One region of the Microbacterium sp. CCNWLW41 genome, then DNA from elsewhere that is predicted to be linked to it. Evidence: riboswitches for the same ligand, from Rfam matches in the RefSeq annotation. Region 1 holds a riboswitch; the other holds the start of a gene.
What was found. A riboswitch is a leader RNA that binds a small molecule or an ion and turns the genes downstream of it on or off. The one in region 1 is predicted to bind glycine.

Region 1 (8,421 bases):
CCAGACCCCGATCACGGCGAACTACAACCCGTTCGCGCCCACCGTGCTCCACGGAGCGCTCGGCCCGATCTACGAGCCGCTGTTCTTCTACAACAAGACCGCCGACGACAAGCCGGTCGGCCTGATCGGCGACTCCTTCGAGTACAACGAGGACGGCACCCAGATCACGGTCACCATCAAGAGCGGCCTGAAGTGGAACGACGGCAAGCCGCTCACCGCCAAGGACGTGGCGTTCACCTTCCAGTACGAGGCGAACAACCCCGAGGGCAACGGCCTGGTCTCGGCCGAGGCGACCGACGACACCACGGTCGTGCTCACGTACAGTGCCGCGCAGTACACCACCGAGTTCCAGCGGATGGGCTCGACGTACATCCTTCCCGAGCACGTGTGGGCGGACATCACCGACTTCGCGGACTTCGCCAACGAGGAGCCGGTCGGATCCGGCGCCTACAAGGTGCAGAAGACCACGGGCGAGTCCTACACGCTCGTGGCGAACGAGGAGTTCCGCGACGCCGACAAGCTCGGGGTGAAGAAGGTCCAGTACATCGCGGTGGACAACAACCAGACCGCGCAGGACCTCCTCGCCGCAGGCAAGCTCGACTGGGCGGGCATGTTCATCCCGAACCCGGACGACGTGACCGGCAACGGCAAGACCGACTGGATCAACACGCCGCAGGACCCGACGGTGCTCTACACCTGCTCCAACGCGGAACTGGGCTGCACGGGGCCGCAGACGGACGTCGCCGTGCGCCAGGCGCTCAACGTCGCCATCGACCGCGGGACCATCAAGGACAAGGCCTTCGTCGGGCTCACCGGCGACGTCTCTCCGACGTACGCGCTCCTGCCGCGCGACGAGAAGTGGCTCGCCGACCCCGCCAACGAGGTCAGCCCGCAGGAGGCGAACGCCGCCGAGGCCGGGAAGATCCTCGAGGCCGCCGGCTACGTCAAGGGCGGCGACGGCATCTACGCCAAGGACGGCCAGCCCGTCGAGCTCAGCCTCACCTCGGTGGACGGCTGGACCGACTACAACGACGCGGCGAAGCTCATCGCCGAGCAGGCGGCGAAGGCCGGCATCAAGGTCAACGCCTCCACCGTGCAGTGGCAGGAGTTCTCCGACGCCCGCCAGACCGGCAATTACCAGCTCATCGTGGGCGGAATGATCGGCACCTCCGTCGCCGACCCGTTCCAGATCTACCGCGACTGGTTCGGCGGCACCACCGTGGAGTCCACCTCGAAGGTGGGCGAGGAGGTCCCCGCGGGCCGCTGGAACTTCAGCCGCTACAGCAACCCGACGGTGGACGCCGCCATCCAGGCCGCCATCAGCACGAACGACGAGGCGAAGAAGAAGGAGCTCTACACCACGATCCAGAGCGAGATCGTGCGCGACCTGCCCTACATCCCGCTCGTGATCAACGCCACGCAGACCTTCTACAACACGAAGGACTACACCGGCTGGCCCACCGAGGAGGAGCTCTACGCCTTCCCGCCGTCGTGGGGCGCGATCGCCGCCGGGTACATCCTGCAGCACCTGCAGCCGGCGAAGTGAGCTGAGTGAGTCCGTGGGAGCAGGAAGTCTGAGGTGACAGTGACATGAAGTTCTATGCACGAAGGATCGGGTTCTACGCGTTCACGTTGTGGGCCGCGATCTCCCTCAACTTCCTGCTCCCGCGGCTCATGCCGGGGAACCCGGCCGACATCATGATCGCCAAGATGCAGCGCGCGGGCGGCGAGGTCTCCGAGACGACCATCCGCAACATCAAGCTGCTTCTCGGCTCCGACGACCAGCCCCTGTGGGATCAGTACCTCGGGTACTGGGGCCGGATGTTCCAGGGGGATCTCGGGGTCTCGGTCACGAAGTACCCCACTCCCGTCGCCGACCTGATCGGCGAGGCGCTGCCGTGGACGCTGATCCTCGTCGGCACCGCCACCGTCATCTCCTTCATCCTCGGCGTCGTCCTCGGCGCCTGGGCCGGATGGAAGCGCGGCACCTGGGTCGACAACCTGATCCCGGCGACGACCGTGCTGCAGTCCATCCCGTACTTCTGGCTCGCGCTCATCATGGTGTCGGTGTTCGCCGTGGGCTTGGGCTGGTTCCCGATCTTCGGCGGCTACGACGTCTTCGACTTCCCCGACGGGCCGGAGCCCACCTGGGCGTTCTTCGGCAACGCGGTGTCGCACGCGATCCTGCCGGCGGTGACGATCGTGCTGAGCTCGGTCGGCGGCTGGCTGTTCGGGATGCGCAACATGATGGTCCAGATCCTCTCCGAGGACTACATCACCACCGCCGAGGCCAAGGGGCTGCGCCCGCGCCGGATCCTGATGACGTACGCCGCGCGCAACGCGGCGATCCCCTCCATCGCCGGGTTCTCGATCACCCTCGGCTTCGTCGTGGCCGGCTCCATCGTCATGGAGCAGGTCTTCACCTATCCGGGCATCGGCAAGCTGATGTTCCAGGCGGTGACCAACAACGACTATGCGCTCCTGCAGGGGCTGTTCCTCGTGATCACCGTCACCGTGCTCGCCGCCAACTTCTTCATGGACCTGGTCTACGGGTTCATCGACCCGAGGGCTCGCCAGAATGTCTAACGCCGAGAAGACCGCACCGGACCTCATCGTCAAGGAGGCCCCGTCCGTCGAGCCGCCGAGCACGGTCGCGCTGGCGACGGCGCGCCGCCCGCGCAGCGGCCTGCGGGCCATGCTGCCCCGGCGCTCGCCGAAGCTCGTGACCGGGCTGGTCCTCGTGGCCGGGATCGTGCTCTTCGCGGTGCTCGCCCCGTTCCTCACCCAGAACCCGCGGGCGACCGGCAACGCGGCCCTCCAGCCGCCGTCGGGCGAGCACTGGCTCGGCACGACCAAGCTCGGCAACGACGTGCTCGCCCAGCTCGCGCACGGCGCCCAGGGCTCGCTCCTGGTGGGGCTCGTCGCCGGCGGCATCGCCATCGTCCTTTCGCTCCTGTTCGGCGTTCTCGCCGGCTACCTCGCGGGCTGGCGGGAGGACGTGCTCGCCCTCATCACGAACGTCGCACTGGTGATCCCGGGGCTCCCGCTCGTGATGGTGATCGCGGCCTCCTTCAACTCCCGGAGCTGGCAGCTCGTCGCGTTCGTGCTCGGGATCACGTCCTGGGCGGGAGCCGCCTACGTGCTCCGGCTCCAGGCGCGCTCCCTGCGGTCGCGCGACTACGTCTCCGCGGCGAAGGTGGCGGGGGAGAGGAGCGCCCGGGTGATCCTCGTCGAGATCCTGCCGAACCTCCTGCCGCTGCTCACCGCGCAGTTCCTGTTCGCGATCATCTTCGCGATCCTCGGCGAGGCGGGCCTGTCGTACCTCGGCCTCGGCCCCACCGACTCGATCACGTGGGGCACGATCCTCAACGACGCGCAGTCCGGGCAGGCGCTCGGGCGCGGGGCGTGGTGGTGGTTCGTCCCGCCGGGCGTGATGATCGCGCTCCTGGGCTGTGGTCTCGCGCTGATCAACTTCGCGATCGACGAGATCATCAACCCGAAGCTCCGCAACGCCCCGCAGGCGGCCCGCTCCGCCCGCAAGGCCACCAAGACGAAGGGGGTCACCGCATGAGCGGCGCCACCGAGGCGGTCCTCACCGCCCGCAACGTGTCGATCGAGTACGAGGTCGACCCGCCTGTGCAGGCGGTGCGCGACGTCTCCCTGACGCTGAACCGGGGCGAGATCCTGGGCCTGGCGGGGGAGTCCGGCTGCGGCAAGACGACCCTCGCCTACGGGATGAACCGGCTGCTGAAGCCGCCGGCCGTGATGACCGGCGGCGAGATCGTCTTCCACGACCGGGACGGCCACGACATCGACGTCGTGGGACTCGAGGCGGAGGGGCTGCGGGCCTTCCGCTGGGACAAGATCTCGATGGTGTTCCAGGGAGCGATGAACTCGCTCAACCCCGTCATCAGCGTCAAGGCGCAGATCTTCGACATCTTCGACACGCATCGTCCCGGCATGAGCACGGCGCAGAAGACGGCTCGCGCCCAGGAGCTGCTGCAGCTCGTCGGCGTGGATCCCGCCCGTCTGACCAGCTTCCCGCACGAGCTGTCGGGCGGCATGCGCCAGCGCATGATGATCGCCATGGCGCTCGCGCTGGACCCGCAGGTCATGATCATGGACGAGCCGACCACCGCGCTCGACGTGGTCGTCCAGCGCGGCATCATCCGCGAGATCATGCGCCTGCGCGAGCGGCTCGGGTTCGCGGTCATCTTCATCACCCACGACCTGCCGATGCTCATCGAGATCAGCGACCGCATCGCGGTCATGCTGCAGGGGCGGATCGTGGAGCAGGGCACAGCGGAGGAGATCTACCGGAACCCGCAGCACGAGTACACCCGGCGTCTGCTCTCGAGCTTCCCGAGCCTGCGCGGCGATCGGGGCGACTTCGTGCGCACCGGCGTCCAGACCCCTCAGGAGCAGGCCCGATGAGCGCATCCCCCTCCACCCCGACCCTCGAGGCGCGTCGTCTCGTCAAGGACTTCACCCTGCGCTCCGGGCTGAAGACCCGGAAGCTCCACGCGGTGAAGGACGTGTCGTTCACGCTCGAGGCCGGGAAGACCATCGCGCTCGTCGGCGAGTCGGGCTCCGGCAAGTCGACCATCGCGCGGATGCTGATGAAGCTGGAGACGCCGACCTCGGGGGCCATCCTGCTCGACGGGCGCGAGACCGGCACGCGCGGCCGCGACCTCGCGCGCTACCGCTCCGAGGTGCAGATGGTCTTCCAGGATCCCTTCGCGTCCTTGAACCCGTTCCACACCATCGCCCACCACCTCGAACGGCCGCTGCGCATCCACCATCCGGAGCTGAGCGCCGCGCAGGTGCGCGAGCGCGCCCTGCAGCTGCTCGAGCGCGTGCGCCTGTCCCCGGCGGAGAGCTTCGCGGAGCGCCGGCCGCACGAGCTGTCCGGCGGGCAGCGCCAGAGGGTGGCGATCGCGCGGGCGCTGGCTCCCGGGGCGCGGTTCATCGTGGCCGACGAGCCGGTCTCGATGCTCGACGTCTCCATCCGGCTCGGGGTCCTGAACCTCCTCGCCGACCTGCAGCGGGAGGACGACCTGGGCGTCCTGTACATCACGCACGACCTGGCCACCGCCCGCCACTTCAGCGACGAGATCATGGTGCTCTACCACGGCGACGTCGTCGAGCGCGGTCCCAGCGACGAGGTGATCCTGAACCCGCAGCACGAGTACACGCGGACGCTCCTGGATGCGGCGCCCGAGCCGGAGAACCTCGGACGCCTGCGCGACGAGGTGCGCCGCGAGCTCGCCGGCGCCTGACGACCTCCGTCCGCGCGCGGTCCCCCACGGCCGCGCGCGGACGGGGCACCTCCCGGTCCGTGCGGCGCCTTCCCAGCCGCCGAGCGCCGCGGGCGGCTAGCGTCAGCGCATGCAGCAGCCCACTCGGCTCGAAGCGCGGATCGACGCGGCCGCCCGTCGTCTCCTTCTCCGTGCGCCCTCGCGCGGTGTGCCCGGGTTCCTCGTGGAGGCCGCCGTGTTCGTCGCGAAGCAGGCGTGGGCGTGCGTGTTCGGCGCGGTCCTGCTCCTGGCGATCGTGGTCGTGCGCACGCTGTATCCCGCCGATCTCGCGCTCAGCCGGAACGATCTGCTGACGATCGTCGCGGTGCTCATCCAGGTGGTGATGATCACGACCCGCCTGGAGTCCGGCAGGGAGCTGTGGGTGATCATGCTGTTCCACGTCACGGGCACGGTCATGGAGCTCTTCAAGACGGACGTGGGCTCCTGGGCCTATGAGGCCGAGGGCGTGCTGCGCCTGGGCGCGGTGCCGCTGTTCAGCGGCTTCATGTACGCGGCCGTGGGCTCCTATCTCGTCCGGGTGCACCGGCTCTTCGACCTGACCTTCACCCGGTATCCGCCGCTGTGGGCCACGGTGGTCGTGGCCGGGCTGATCTACGCGAACTTCTTCACCCACCACTGGATGTGGGACGCCCGGTGGGTGCTGACCGCGGCGGTGGTCGCGCTGTGGCTGCCCACGGTCATGCACGCGCGGGTGTGGCGCGCCACGCTGCGGATCCCGCTGCTGCTGCCGTTCGTCGGCGTGGCGCTGTTCATCTGGATCGCCGAGAACATCGGCACGCTCACCGGCGCCTGGCTCTATCCGGACCAGGTGCAGGGATGGCAGCTCGTGTCGGCGTCCAAGATCTCGAGCTGGTTCCTCCTGATGATCATCTCGGTGGTCCTCGTCACCCTGGTCGCCCCGCCCCGGCCGCCGGCCCCCGCGCGGTCCCGGCTGCGTGGCGACGCCGGCGGCGCGCCCGTCACGGTAGAGTGAGCCACGACAAGTGAAGACGGCCGTACGATGCGTGCGGGAGAGCCCGGTGCACGCAGCCGGGCACCGAAGGAGCAAGCCTCCCCGCCAATCTCTCAGGTACCCCCACCGCAGGCATCCGGCCACTCTGGAAAGCGAGATCGCACGCTGCGATCTCCGCCGACGGTGAAAGCCCCCTCACGGGCGAAGCTCTCAGGCCCATGACAGAGGGGGAGTTCTCGGATGCCCGTGCCGCGGGTGCCCTTCCGACCCACGGGGAGAACTCCATGACCGACGCCCGCTACACCCCGCTCCGCGAGCGCCATGAGGCGCTGGGAGCGTCCTTCACCGACTTCGGCGGCTGGCAGATGCCGGTGCGGTACACCTCGGACCTCGCCGAGCACCACGCGGTCCGCGAGGCCGCCGGGGTGTTCGACATCTCGCACATGGCGGAGTTCACCGTCGACGGAGCGCGCTCCGGCGAGTACCTCGACTACGCGCTGGCGGGCCGGCTGTCGGCGCTGCCCGTCGGCAAGGCCAAGTACTCGCTGCTGCTCGCCGAGGACGGCGGGATCATCGACGACGTGATCGTCTACCGCCTGGCCGAGGAGCGTTTCCTCATCATCTCCAACGCCGGCAACCGGGAGGCCGTGAGCGCGGCGCTGAGCACGCGTTCCGCGCCGTTCGACGTGACGGTGGCCGACGTGTCCGACGACTACGCGCTGATCGCCGTGCAGGGCCCCGCCGCCGAGGCGATCGTCTCGGCGGTCGACGGGATCGACGACGTCAGCGTGCCCTGGGCCGAGCAGCGGTACTACGCCTGGGCGGACGCCACGTTCCGGGGTGAGCCGCTCCTGCTCGCGCGGACCGGCTACACCGGCGAGGACGGCTTCGAGCTGCTCGTCCCGGCGGCCGCCGCGGCGGCGCTCTGGGACGCGGTCCTCGCTGCGGGCGACGGGCACGGCATCGTCCCCGCCGGTCTCGCCGCCCGCGACACCCTCCGTCTGGAGGCGGGCATGCCGCTGTACGGCCACGAGCTCACGCGCGATACCAAGCCGGCCCAGGCGGGCCTCGGGCGCGTCGTCGTCACCGACAAGGACCGCTTCATCGGCAAGGACGCTGTCGTGCCCGCCGAGGACGCCCGGGTACTCGTCGGCCTGTCCGCCGAGGGACGCCGGGCCGGGCGCGCCGGCTACCCGGTCGTCACCGAGGACGGCGCCGTCGTCGGAGAGATCACCAGCGGCGCCCTGAGCCCCACGCTCGGGCATCCCATCGCCATGGCCTACGTCGATCCCGCGCTCGCCGCGGGGGAGACCCCCCTGTTCCTCGACGTGCGCGGGACGAGGATCCCCGCGAACGTCACCGCCCTGCCTTTCTACCGGAGGAAGAAATGACCGATCTGAACACCCTGCGTTACAGCGAAGAGCACGAGTGGGTCGCCGCTGACGGCACCACCGCGACGGTCGGGATCACCGACTACGCCGCCGACAAGCTCGGTGACGTCGTCTTCGTGGAGCTGCCCGCCGTGGGCACCGAGATCACCGCCGGAAGCGTCGTGGGCGAGATCGAGTCCACCAAGTCCGTCGGCGAGCTCTACGCGCCGGTGGCCGGCACCGTCGTCGCCGTGAACGAGGCCGTCGTGGACGACCCGTCCCTCGTGAACGCGGCGCCGTTCGAGGGCGGCTGGCTGCTCAAGCTCGAGGTCGCCGACGGCGCCGTCGACGCGCTGATGGACCGCGCCGCCTACGTGGCGCTCACGGAGGGCTGAGGGTGACCGCGTTCGCCGACCGCCACATCGGGACCACCGCCGCCGCGCAGCGCGAGATGCTCGCCGCGATCGGCATCGCCGTCGCCGAGCAGGAGCGTCCCGTCGACGCGCTCATGCGCGACGCCGTGCCCGCGTCGATCCGCGACGAGGGCCGCGAGAGCGTGCTGCCGGCCGCCGCCAGCGAGGCGCAGGCCCTGGCGGAGCTGCGCGGACTCGCCGCGCAGAACGTCGTCAACCGCGCCATGATCGGCCTCGGCTACCACGGCACGATCACCCCGAGCGTCATCCAGCGCAACGTCCTGGAGAACCCGTCCTGGTACACGGCGTACACGCCGTACCAGCCCGAGATCTCGCAGGGGCGGCTGGAGGCGCTGATCAACTTCCAG
Region 2 (8,421 bases), on a different contig from region 1:
TCGGGGCGTGGAAGCCGTAGTCGATGAGACGCTTGGCCACGTCGTCCACGGTCACGCCGGTGGCCTCACGCAGCGGGCGCAGGTCGAGGATGCACTCGTGCGCGACGAGTCCCCCCTCACCGGTGTAGAGCACCGGGTAGTGCTCGCGGAGCCGGAACGCGATGTAGTTCGCGGCGAGCACCGCGGACGCGGTCGCCGCGCGGAGGCCCTCGGCGCCCATCATCCGCACGTACGCCCACGAGATCGGCAGGATGCTCGCCGAGCCGTGGGGCGCGGCAGAGATCGGGCCGCCGTCGAACACGCCGCCGGCGTGGTCCTTGCGCTGCGAGAACGGGTGGCTCGGCAGGAACGGCGCGAGGTGCGCCTTGGCCGCGACCGGGCCGACGCCCGGTCCGCCGCCGCCGTGGGGGATCGCGAACGTCTTGTGCAGGTTCAGGTGCGACACGTCGCCGCCGAGGTCGCCGAACCGGGCATAGCCCAGCAGCGCGTTGAGGTTCGCGCCGTCGACGTACACCTGGCCGCCGGCGTCGTGCACCGCCTGCGTGATCTCCAGCACGTCCTGCTCGTACACGCCGTGCGTCGACGGGTACGTGATCATGAGCGCGGCGAGCTCGTCTGCGTGCGCCGCGATCTTCGCACGCAGGTCCTCGAGGTCGACGTTGCCCTGGTCGTCGCAGGCCACGACGACCACCCGCATCCCCGCGAGCACGGCGGATGCCGCGTTGGTGCCGTGCGCCGACGATGGGATGAGGCAGACCGTGCGACCCGGGTCGCCGTTCGCCCGGTGATAGCCGCGGATCGCCATGAGCCCGGCGAGCTCGCCCTGCGACCCCGCGTTCGGCTGCAGCGAGACGGCGTCGTAGCCAGTCACCTCCGCCAGCCACACCTCGAGCTGCTCGATCATCGCGAGATAGCCGTGCACGTCGGCCTCGGGGGCGAACGGGTGCACCCGTGAGAACTCCGGCCACGACACCGCCGCCATCTCGGTGGCCGCGTTCAGCTTCATCGTGCACGAGCCGAGCGGGATCATGCCGCGATCCAGCGCGTAGTCGCGATCGGCGAGCTGCTTGAGATAGCGCATCATGGCCGTCTCGGAGCGGTGGGTGTTGAACACCGGGTGGGTGAGGAACTCCTCGACGCGGCGGAGCTCCGCCGGCACGCCCGCGAGCGGCTCGGCGTCGGTGAACGGCAGCACGCGCTCCCCCTGGGCGCCCGCACCGAGGAACTCCCCCTCCGGCAGGCCGAACGCCCACGCGACGGCCGCCAGGTCGTCCTCGGTCGTGGTCTCGTCGACCGAGACGCCGACCGTCGCGTCGTCCGCCCAGAAGAGCTGATACCCGCGCTCCCGCGCGCGCTCGATCACGCGTCGCGACGCACCGGGCGTCGCGACGCGGATGGTGTCGAAGAACGAGTCCGACCGCAGCGACAGCCCGTACTCGCGCAGTCGCGCGCCGAGCGCCTCGGCCTTCTTCGCGACGTCGGTCGCGATCGCGCGAAGGCCGTCGGGACCGTGGTAGACCGCGTACATCGAGGCCATCACCGCCAGCAGCACCTGCGAGGTGCAGATGTTCGACGTGGCCTTCTCGCGCCGGATGTGCTGCTCGCGCGTCTGCAGCGCGAGGCGGTAGGCGGCGTGACCGGCGGCATCCTGCGACACCCCGACCAGGCGTCCCGGCAGCTGCCGCTCCAGACCCTGACGCACCGCCATGTAGCCGGCGTGCGGGCCGCCGAATCCGAGCGGCACGCCGAACCTCTGGGTCGTGCCGACGGCCACGTCGGCACCGAACGATCCGGGTGAGCGCAGCAGCGTCAGCGCGAGGATGTCCGCGGCGACGACGACGAGACCGCCCGCGACGTGCGCCGCATCGACGACGCCCGAGGGGTCCCAGACGTTCCCCGAGGCGCCCGGGTACTGGACCAGCACGCCGAAGAGCTCGTCGGGCAGCGTCGCGCCGCGGGCGAGGTCGAGCTCGACGAGCCGGATGCCGACGGCCGCCGCCCGGTGGGCGAGCAGGGCCTTCGTCTGCGGGAGCGTGTCGGCGTCGACCACGAAAACGTCGGAGGCGGACTTGGAGCCGCGCCGGGCGACGAGCATGCCCTCGACGACCGCGGTGGACTCGTCGAGCATCGACGCGTTCGCCGTCGCGAGACCAGTGAGATCGGTCACCATCGTCTGGAAGTTGATCAGCGCCTCGAGCCGGCCCTGCGAGATCTCGGGCTGATAGGGCGTGTAGGCGGTGTACCACGAGGGGTTCTCGAGCACGTTGCGCGCGATGACCGACGGGGTGAGCGTGTCGGCGTAGCCGAGTCCGATCATCGGGCGCGCGGTGCGGTTCTGCGACGCCAGCGCGCGCAGCTCGGCGAGCGCCTGCGCCTCCGTCGCAGCGGGCGGGATGTCGCTCGTGGACCGCGGCGTGGCGTGGATGGATGCCGGCACCGCCGCCGCCACGAGCGCGTCGACGCTGTCGTAGCCGAGCGCGTCCAGCATGAGCCGCTGGGCCGCGGCATCCGTCCCGATGTGACGGTCGGCGAACAGACCCGTCATTCGGCGCCCCCGGTCAGCGAGATGTACGCGTCGCGGTCCAGGAGGCCCGCCACCGCGGCGGGGTCGACCGTGATCTTCACGAGCCACCCGGCGCCGAACGGGTCGGCGTTGACGAGACCGGGGTCGTCCACCACGGCGTCGTTGACCGCGACGACCTCGCCCGTCAGCGGCGCGTACAGCTCGCCCACCGACTTCGTCGACTCGATCTCGCCCACGACGGTGGCGGCCGTGACGGCGCTCCCCACGGCGGGCAGCTCCACGAACACGACGTCGCCGAGCTTGTCGGCGGCGTATGAGGTGATGCCGACGGTGGCCACATCGCCGTCGAGGGCGACCCACTCGTGCTCGGCGGTGTACTTGAGGGCGGTGAGGTCGGTCATGTGTTCCTCCGATAGAAGGGCAGGGCGGTCACGGTCGCGGGGATGCGCGTCCCCCGCACGTCGATGTAGAGCTCGGTCGCGGGCGCGCTCGCCGCGGGCGGGACGAAGGCCATGGCGATCGGATGCCCCAGGGTCGGGCTGAGCGCGCCGCTGGTGATCTCGCCCACCGGCGTGTCGGCGTCGGGGCTGTCGAAGACGGCGTACCCGGCGCGGCCGGCGCGACGCCCCTCCGCGACGAGGCCGACGAGCACCGGGGCGTCGGCGGCGGCGCCGGCCTCCAGTGCGGCACGTCCGACGAAGTCGGCGTCCTTCGTCTTCAGCGGCGCGACGCGGCCCAGTCCGGCCTGGGCGGGCAGGACGTCGAGCGAGAGCTCATGGCCGTAGAGCGGCATGCCGGCCTCCAGACGCAGGGTGTCCCGTGCGGCGAGGCCCGCCGGCACCAGGCCGAGCGGTTCGCCGGCCGCGAGCAGCGCATCCCAGAGGGCACCGGCCGCACGGTTCGGAACGAGCAGCTCGAAGCCGTCCTCGCCCGTGTACCCGGTGCGGCCGATGAAGACGTGCTCGCCGTGGAACCGCGACGAGGACCATGCGTAGTATCCGAGGTCCTCGAGCGACGGGTCGGTGCCCTCCAGCGGGGCGGCCTCCAGCACAGCGCGCGCGATGGGGCCCTGCACCGCGATGAGCGCGACCTCGTCGGTGATGTCCGCGACGGTCGCGACGCCGCTCACGCCCTCGAGGTGGAGGAACGCCTCGGTGCCCGCGCCGGCGGGAGGATCTGCGGCGAAGGACGCTGCCACGGGCGCGCGGCGCGCGCGCTCGGCGAACGCGGCGGCCACGGCATCCCGGTTCCCGGCGTTCGCGATCACCAGGAAGCGGTCGTCCGCGATGCGGTAGACGATGACGTCGTCGACGATGCCGCCGTCCTCGGACAGCACGAGCGAGTACTTCGCCTTCCCGACCCGCATCGGCGAGATCGCGCCCGCCACCGCGTAGTCCAGGAATGCGGCGGCGTCGCGACCGGTGACGAGGAACTCGGCCATGTGCGAGATGTCGAACAGGCCCGCGGCGGTGCGGACCGCGTGGTGCTCGGCGAGGTCCGAGGTGTAGCGCACCGGCATCAGCCAGCCGCCGAAGTCGGTGAAGGAGGCGCCGAGCGCCTCGTGGCGCGCATGCAGGACGGTGGTGCGGGGCGGAGCGTCGCTCGGTTCGGTCATGAGTTCTCCCGGTCGTGGGCGGGCAGGCGCCTGTCGACGCCTGTGAACTCCCCCTCTGTCATGGGCCTGAGAGCTTCGCCGGATGCGAGGCATCCTGCTTTCACCGTCGGCGGATCCCGGGCGACGCGTCGCGTCGCTTGAATCGCTTTCCAGAGTCGGCCTGCCCGAACGGTACGCGTACCTGAGAGATTGGCGGGGAGGCTTGCTCCTTCGGTGCCCGGCGATCGCGCTGCCGAGGCTCTCCCGCCCGGGTCATGGGCCGTTGTTGACTTGCGGGGCCAGCATACCGGTCGGCGACCCGATCCACGCGGTTTCGGCGATTCCGTCCGCCGCCGCCGCCGGTTCAGCCCACGCAGGACCCCGACGAGACCGGGTCCGACAGCGACGGCGCCTGGGCGGCGACCGGGGTGAGCTCGGCCATCGTCATGGCGTAGCCGAGGTCCTCGTCGTTCTCCGCCCGCGCGAAGACGACGCCCGCGACGGCACCGTCGGCGGTCAGCACCGGACCGCCCGAGTTGCCCGGCCGCACCACGGACTGCAGCGCATAGATCTCGCGGGGGTTCCACGACTCGTCGTACACGTCGGGGACCGTGGCGGTGCCCACCGACTGCACCGCCGCCGGCACCATGGCGAACGGGCCGCCGAAGGGGTAGCCCTGCACGACGGCCGCGTCGCCGGCGGCGAGCGTGGGAGCGAACGGCAGGGCGGTGGCGCCGAGCTCGTCGACGGCGATCACGGCGATGTCGTCCACGGGATCGAAGTACACGACGCGTCCCTCGCGCGCGGCGACGCCCGGGAGCTCGACGATGGGCGTGTCGACGCCCGCCACGACGTGCGCGTTGGTGACGACGCGGTCGGCGGCGACGACGAATCCGGTCCCGGCCGATCCGCGTCCGCAGGCGTACGCGTTGCCGGTGATGCGGGCGACGGATGCCGCGGCGCGCTGCAGCTCCGGATCGTCCAGGGCGACCGGCGGTGCCGGCTCGACGGTGACCGGCCCGAGGAGCTGGCCGAGGCCGGGCAGCCCGTCGTCGAGGACGGCGCCGCGCAGCTCCGCGAGGGCCGCCGCGACCGGGTCGGGCGTGGCGGCCTCGATGCCCCGCAGGATGCTCGAGGACGCGACGGCCGACGAGACCCCCGGGATGCCGGCGACGGCGACCGCAGGAGCCACGAGGGCGAGCGCGAGGACGGCGGCGAACACCGAGGCGACGCCACCGAGGAAGCGCTCGACGCCGCGGAGCTTCAGCCGGTCGGCGCCCGAGCGCAGCGCCGAGCCGATGGCGGAGCCCAGCGCCGCCCCCACGAACACGAGGCCGACCGCCGTGAGGAGCACGGCGGGGCCGCGCCACACCGGCGACGGGACCCAGGTGCCCACCAGGGGTGTCAGCCAGAACGCGGCCAGTGCGCCGGCGGCGAGGCCGGCGAGGGTGCCGATGCTCGCGAAGAAGCCCCGCTGCGCACCGCTCACGAGAGCGGCCAGCAGGACGAGGACGACGATCACGTCGACGACGATCATCGCCACCCCTTCCGCACGGCCGGACTGCTCCCGCCAGGCTACGCATCGAGCCTGTGAGGGCACCGCGACACCCGGGCTCCGGCGCGTGTTACCCCAGGGGTTTCGCTTCTGGTCACTCTGACACTATGATCGTGGATGGAGAGTTAGAGTCATGATGACAAGAACAGCACCCGACCCCGTCCCGGCCGACGCGATCCGCGTCGCGGTCTCGACGGTGATCTTCACGCTGCGCCGCCTTCCCGGCAGCGACGGCGTCCAGGTGGTGCTCCCGCTGGTGCGGCGCACCCGCGACCCGCACGAGGGCCAGTGGGCGCTCCCCGGCGGCTGGCTGGATGCGGCGGAGGGCCTTGATGCCGCGGCGTCGCGCACGCTCGCCGAGACGACGGGGCTGGCGCCGAGCTACCTCGAGCAGCTGTACGCGTTCGGCGCGGTCGACCGCTCCCCCACCAGGGTCGTCTCGATCGTGTACTGGGCGCTGCTGCGGGCGGACGAGATCGCCGACGGCACGGTCGAGAACGTCGAGTGGTTCGATGCCACGCGGCTCCCGCGACTCGCGTTCGACCACAACGAGATCGTCGACTACGCCCTGTGGCGCCTGCGCAACAAGGTCGGCTACAGCCGCATCGCCCACGGCCTCCTCGCCGACGAGTTCACGCTCGCCGAGCTGCGCGAGGTGTACGAGGTGGTCCTCGGCCGGCGCCTCGATCCGGCGAACTTCCGCCGCCAGGTCGAGAACTCCGGCACCCTCATCCCCACCGACCGGTTCCGCACCGGCAGCCACCGCCCGGCCCGGCTGTACCGGTACAACCAGGACGTCGAACTGGCCGACCGCGGCCCGCTCGGCGCCCGAGACTGACCCGCACCCGAACGAGAGAGCCCATCATGTCCGCCATCAACATCGCTCTGCAGCCTCGGCCAGACCTCGACGCGTCCGTCGATCACGCGATCCAGGCGATCGTCGCCGGTGCGCAGACCGGCGAGACCTGCAACACCGACCTCGCCGCCGGTCCGTGGGACTTCGACGCCCGCCCGGGGTACGGGCCCGGATCGTCGATGGGCGACGTGATCCCGACCGGCGCCCCCCGCCAGGGCGAGCTGCCGCGGGAGTATCGCGAGGCCTCCGAGGAAGAGCTCGACGCGCGCATCCGCGCCGCCAAGGCGACCCTCGGCGAGCGCGTCGTCGTGCTGGGCCACTTCTACCAGCGCGAGGAGGTCGTCGTGCACGCGGACTACGTGGGCGACTCGTTCCAGCTCGCCAACGCGGCGCTCGAGCACCCGGACGCCGAGGCGATCGTGTTCTGCGGCGTGCACTTCATGGCGGAGACCGCCGACCTGCTGTCGCGGCCCGAGCAGGCGGTCATCCTGCCCAACCTCGCCGCGGGCTGCTCGATGGCCGACATGGCCGACATCGACCAGGTCGAGGAGTGCTGGGAGCAGCTCGCCGACGTCTACGGCGAGCTCGACGCCGTCGACGAGGAGGGCCTCGTCCCCGTCGTCCCCGTGACCTACATGAACTCCTCGGCCGCCATCAAGGGCTTCGTCGGTCGCCACGGCGGCATCGTGTGCACGTCCTCGAACGCGCGGACGGTGCTCGAGTGGGCCTTCGCGCGCGGCCGCCGCGTCCTCTTCTTCCCCGACCAGCACCTCGGCCGCAACACGGCGAAGGCGATGGGAGTGCCGCTCGAGCAGATGCCCATGTGGAATCCGCGCAAGCCGCTGGGCGGGGCATCCGCCGACCAGCTCGCCGATGCGCGCGTGATCCTGTGGCACGGCTTCTGCTCGGTGCACCGCCGCTTCTCGGTCGACCAGATCGAGAAGGCGCGCGCGGAGCACCCGGGCGTGCGGGTCATCGTGCACCCGGAGTGCCCCATGGAGGTCGTGGATGCCGCGGACGAGGCCGGTTCGACCGACTACATCCGCAAGGCGATCGAGGCCGCGACCGAGCCTGCCACCTTCGCGATCGGCACCGAGGTGAACCTCGTGCAGCGACTGGCCGCCCAGCACCCGCAGCACGACATCTTCTGCCTCGACCCCGTCGTGTGCCCGTGCTCGACGATGTACCGCATCCACCCGGGCTACCTCGCCTGGGTGCTCGAGGGTCTCGTGGCCGGCGAGGTGCGCAACCGCATCACGGTGCCGCAGGACGTCGCCGATCCGGCACGACTGGCGCTGGAGCGCATGCTCGCCGCCAAGCCGCCCGCCGCCCCCGCCGCCGCATGGGAGCACGCATCATGACTCCGCAGCCGGACCGCGCTCCGCACGCGGTCATCGTCGGGTCGGGCATCGCGGGCCTCCTTACCGCCCTGCACGCGGTGGAGCACGGATGCCGCGTCACGCTGGTGACCAAGGACGTCCTCGAGCACGCCAACACCCGGTACGCCCAGGGCGGGATCGCGGGCGTCATGTTCGACGACGACCGCGCCGACGACCACCTGCACGACACCCTCGTCGCCGGAGCGGGCCTCAGCGACCCCGACGCCGTCCGGGTGCTCGTCGACGAGGGCCCTGACCGCATCCGCGAGCTGATCGACCTGGGGGTCGCGTTCGACCGCGACGGCAGCGGCGGATTCGTGAAGGGTCTCGAAGCGGCGCACTCCTATCCGCGCATCCTCCACGCCGGCGGCGACGCCACCGGCACGGCCATCGAGCGGGCGCTGGTCGCCCGCCTGCGGTCGAGCGCCGTGACCGTCATCGAACACGCGTTCCTCGTCGACCTGCTGACCGATGGGACCCGGGCAACGGGCGTGGAGCTGCTGGTCGGCGAGA

Region 2: another riboswitch for glycine. It lies ahead of V6R91_RS18530 (glycine cleavage system aminomethyltransferase GcvT); the one in region 1 lies ahead of gcvT (glycine cleavage system aminomethyltransferase GcvT).

Annotation. Positions count from the first base shown of each region.
Region 1 covers NZ_JBAOJP010000003.1:612,148-620,568, forward strand. Annotated here, with positions in the region: gene V6R91_RS14540 (ABC transporter substrate-binding protein) at 1-1,546, shown strand, start outside; gene V6R91_RS14545 (ABC transporter permease) at 1,591-2,586, shown strand; gene V6R91_RS14550 (ABC transporter permease) at 2,579-3,571, shown strand; gene V6R91_RS14555 (ABC transporter ATP-binding protein) at 3,568-4,434, shown strand; gene V6R91_RS14560 (ABC transporter ATP-binding protein) at 4,431-5,279, shown strand; gene V6R91_RS14565 (DUF817 domain-containing protein) at 5,389-6,291, shown strand; glycine riboswitch at 6,316-6,409, shown strand; glycine riboswitch at 6,410-6,505, shown strand; gene gcvT (glycine cleavage system aminomethyltransferase GcvT) at 6,555-7,661, shown strand; gene gcvH (glycine cleavage system protein GcvH) at 7,658-8,035, shown strand; gene gcvP (aminomethyl-transferring glycine dehydrogenase) at 8,092-8,421, shown strand, end outside.
Region 2 covers NZ_JBAOJP010000005.1:20,555-28,975, forward strand. Annotated here, with positions in the region: gene gcvP (aminomethyl-transferring glycine dehydrogenase) at 1-2,545, opposite strand, end outside; gene gcvH (glycine cleavage system protein GcvH) at 2,542-2,925, opposite strand; gene V6R91_RS18530 (glycine cleavage system aminomethyltransferase GcvT) at 2,922-4,139, opposite strand; glycine riboswitch at 4,188-4,297, opposite strand; glycine riboswitch at 4,299-4,395, opposite strand; gene V6R91_RS18535 (MarP family serine protease) at 4,483-5,655, opposite strand; gene V6R91_RS18540 (NUDIX hydrolase) at 5,810-6,511, shown strand; gene nadA (quinolinate synthase NadA) at 6,538-7,890, shown strand; gene nadB (L-aspartate oxidase) at 7,887-8,421, shown strand, end outside.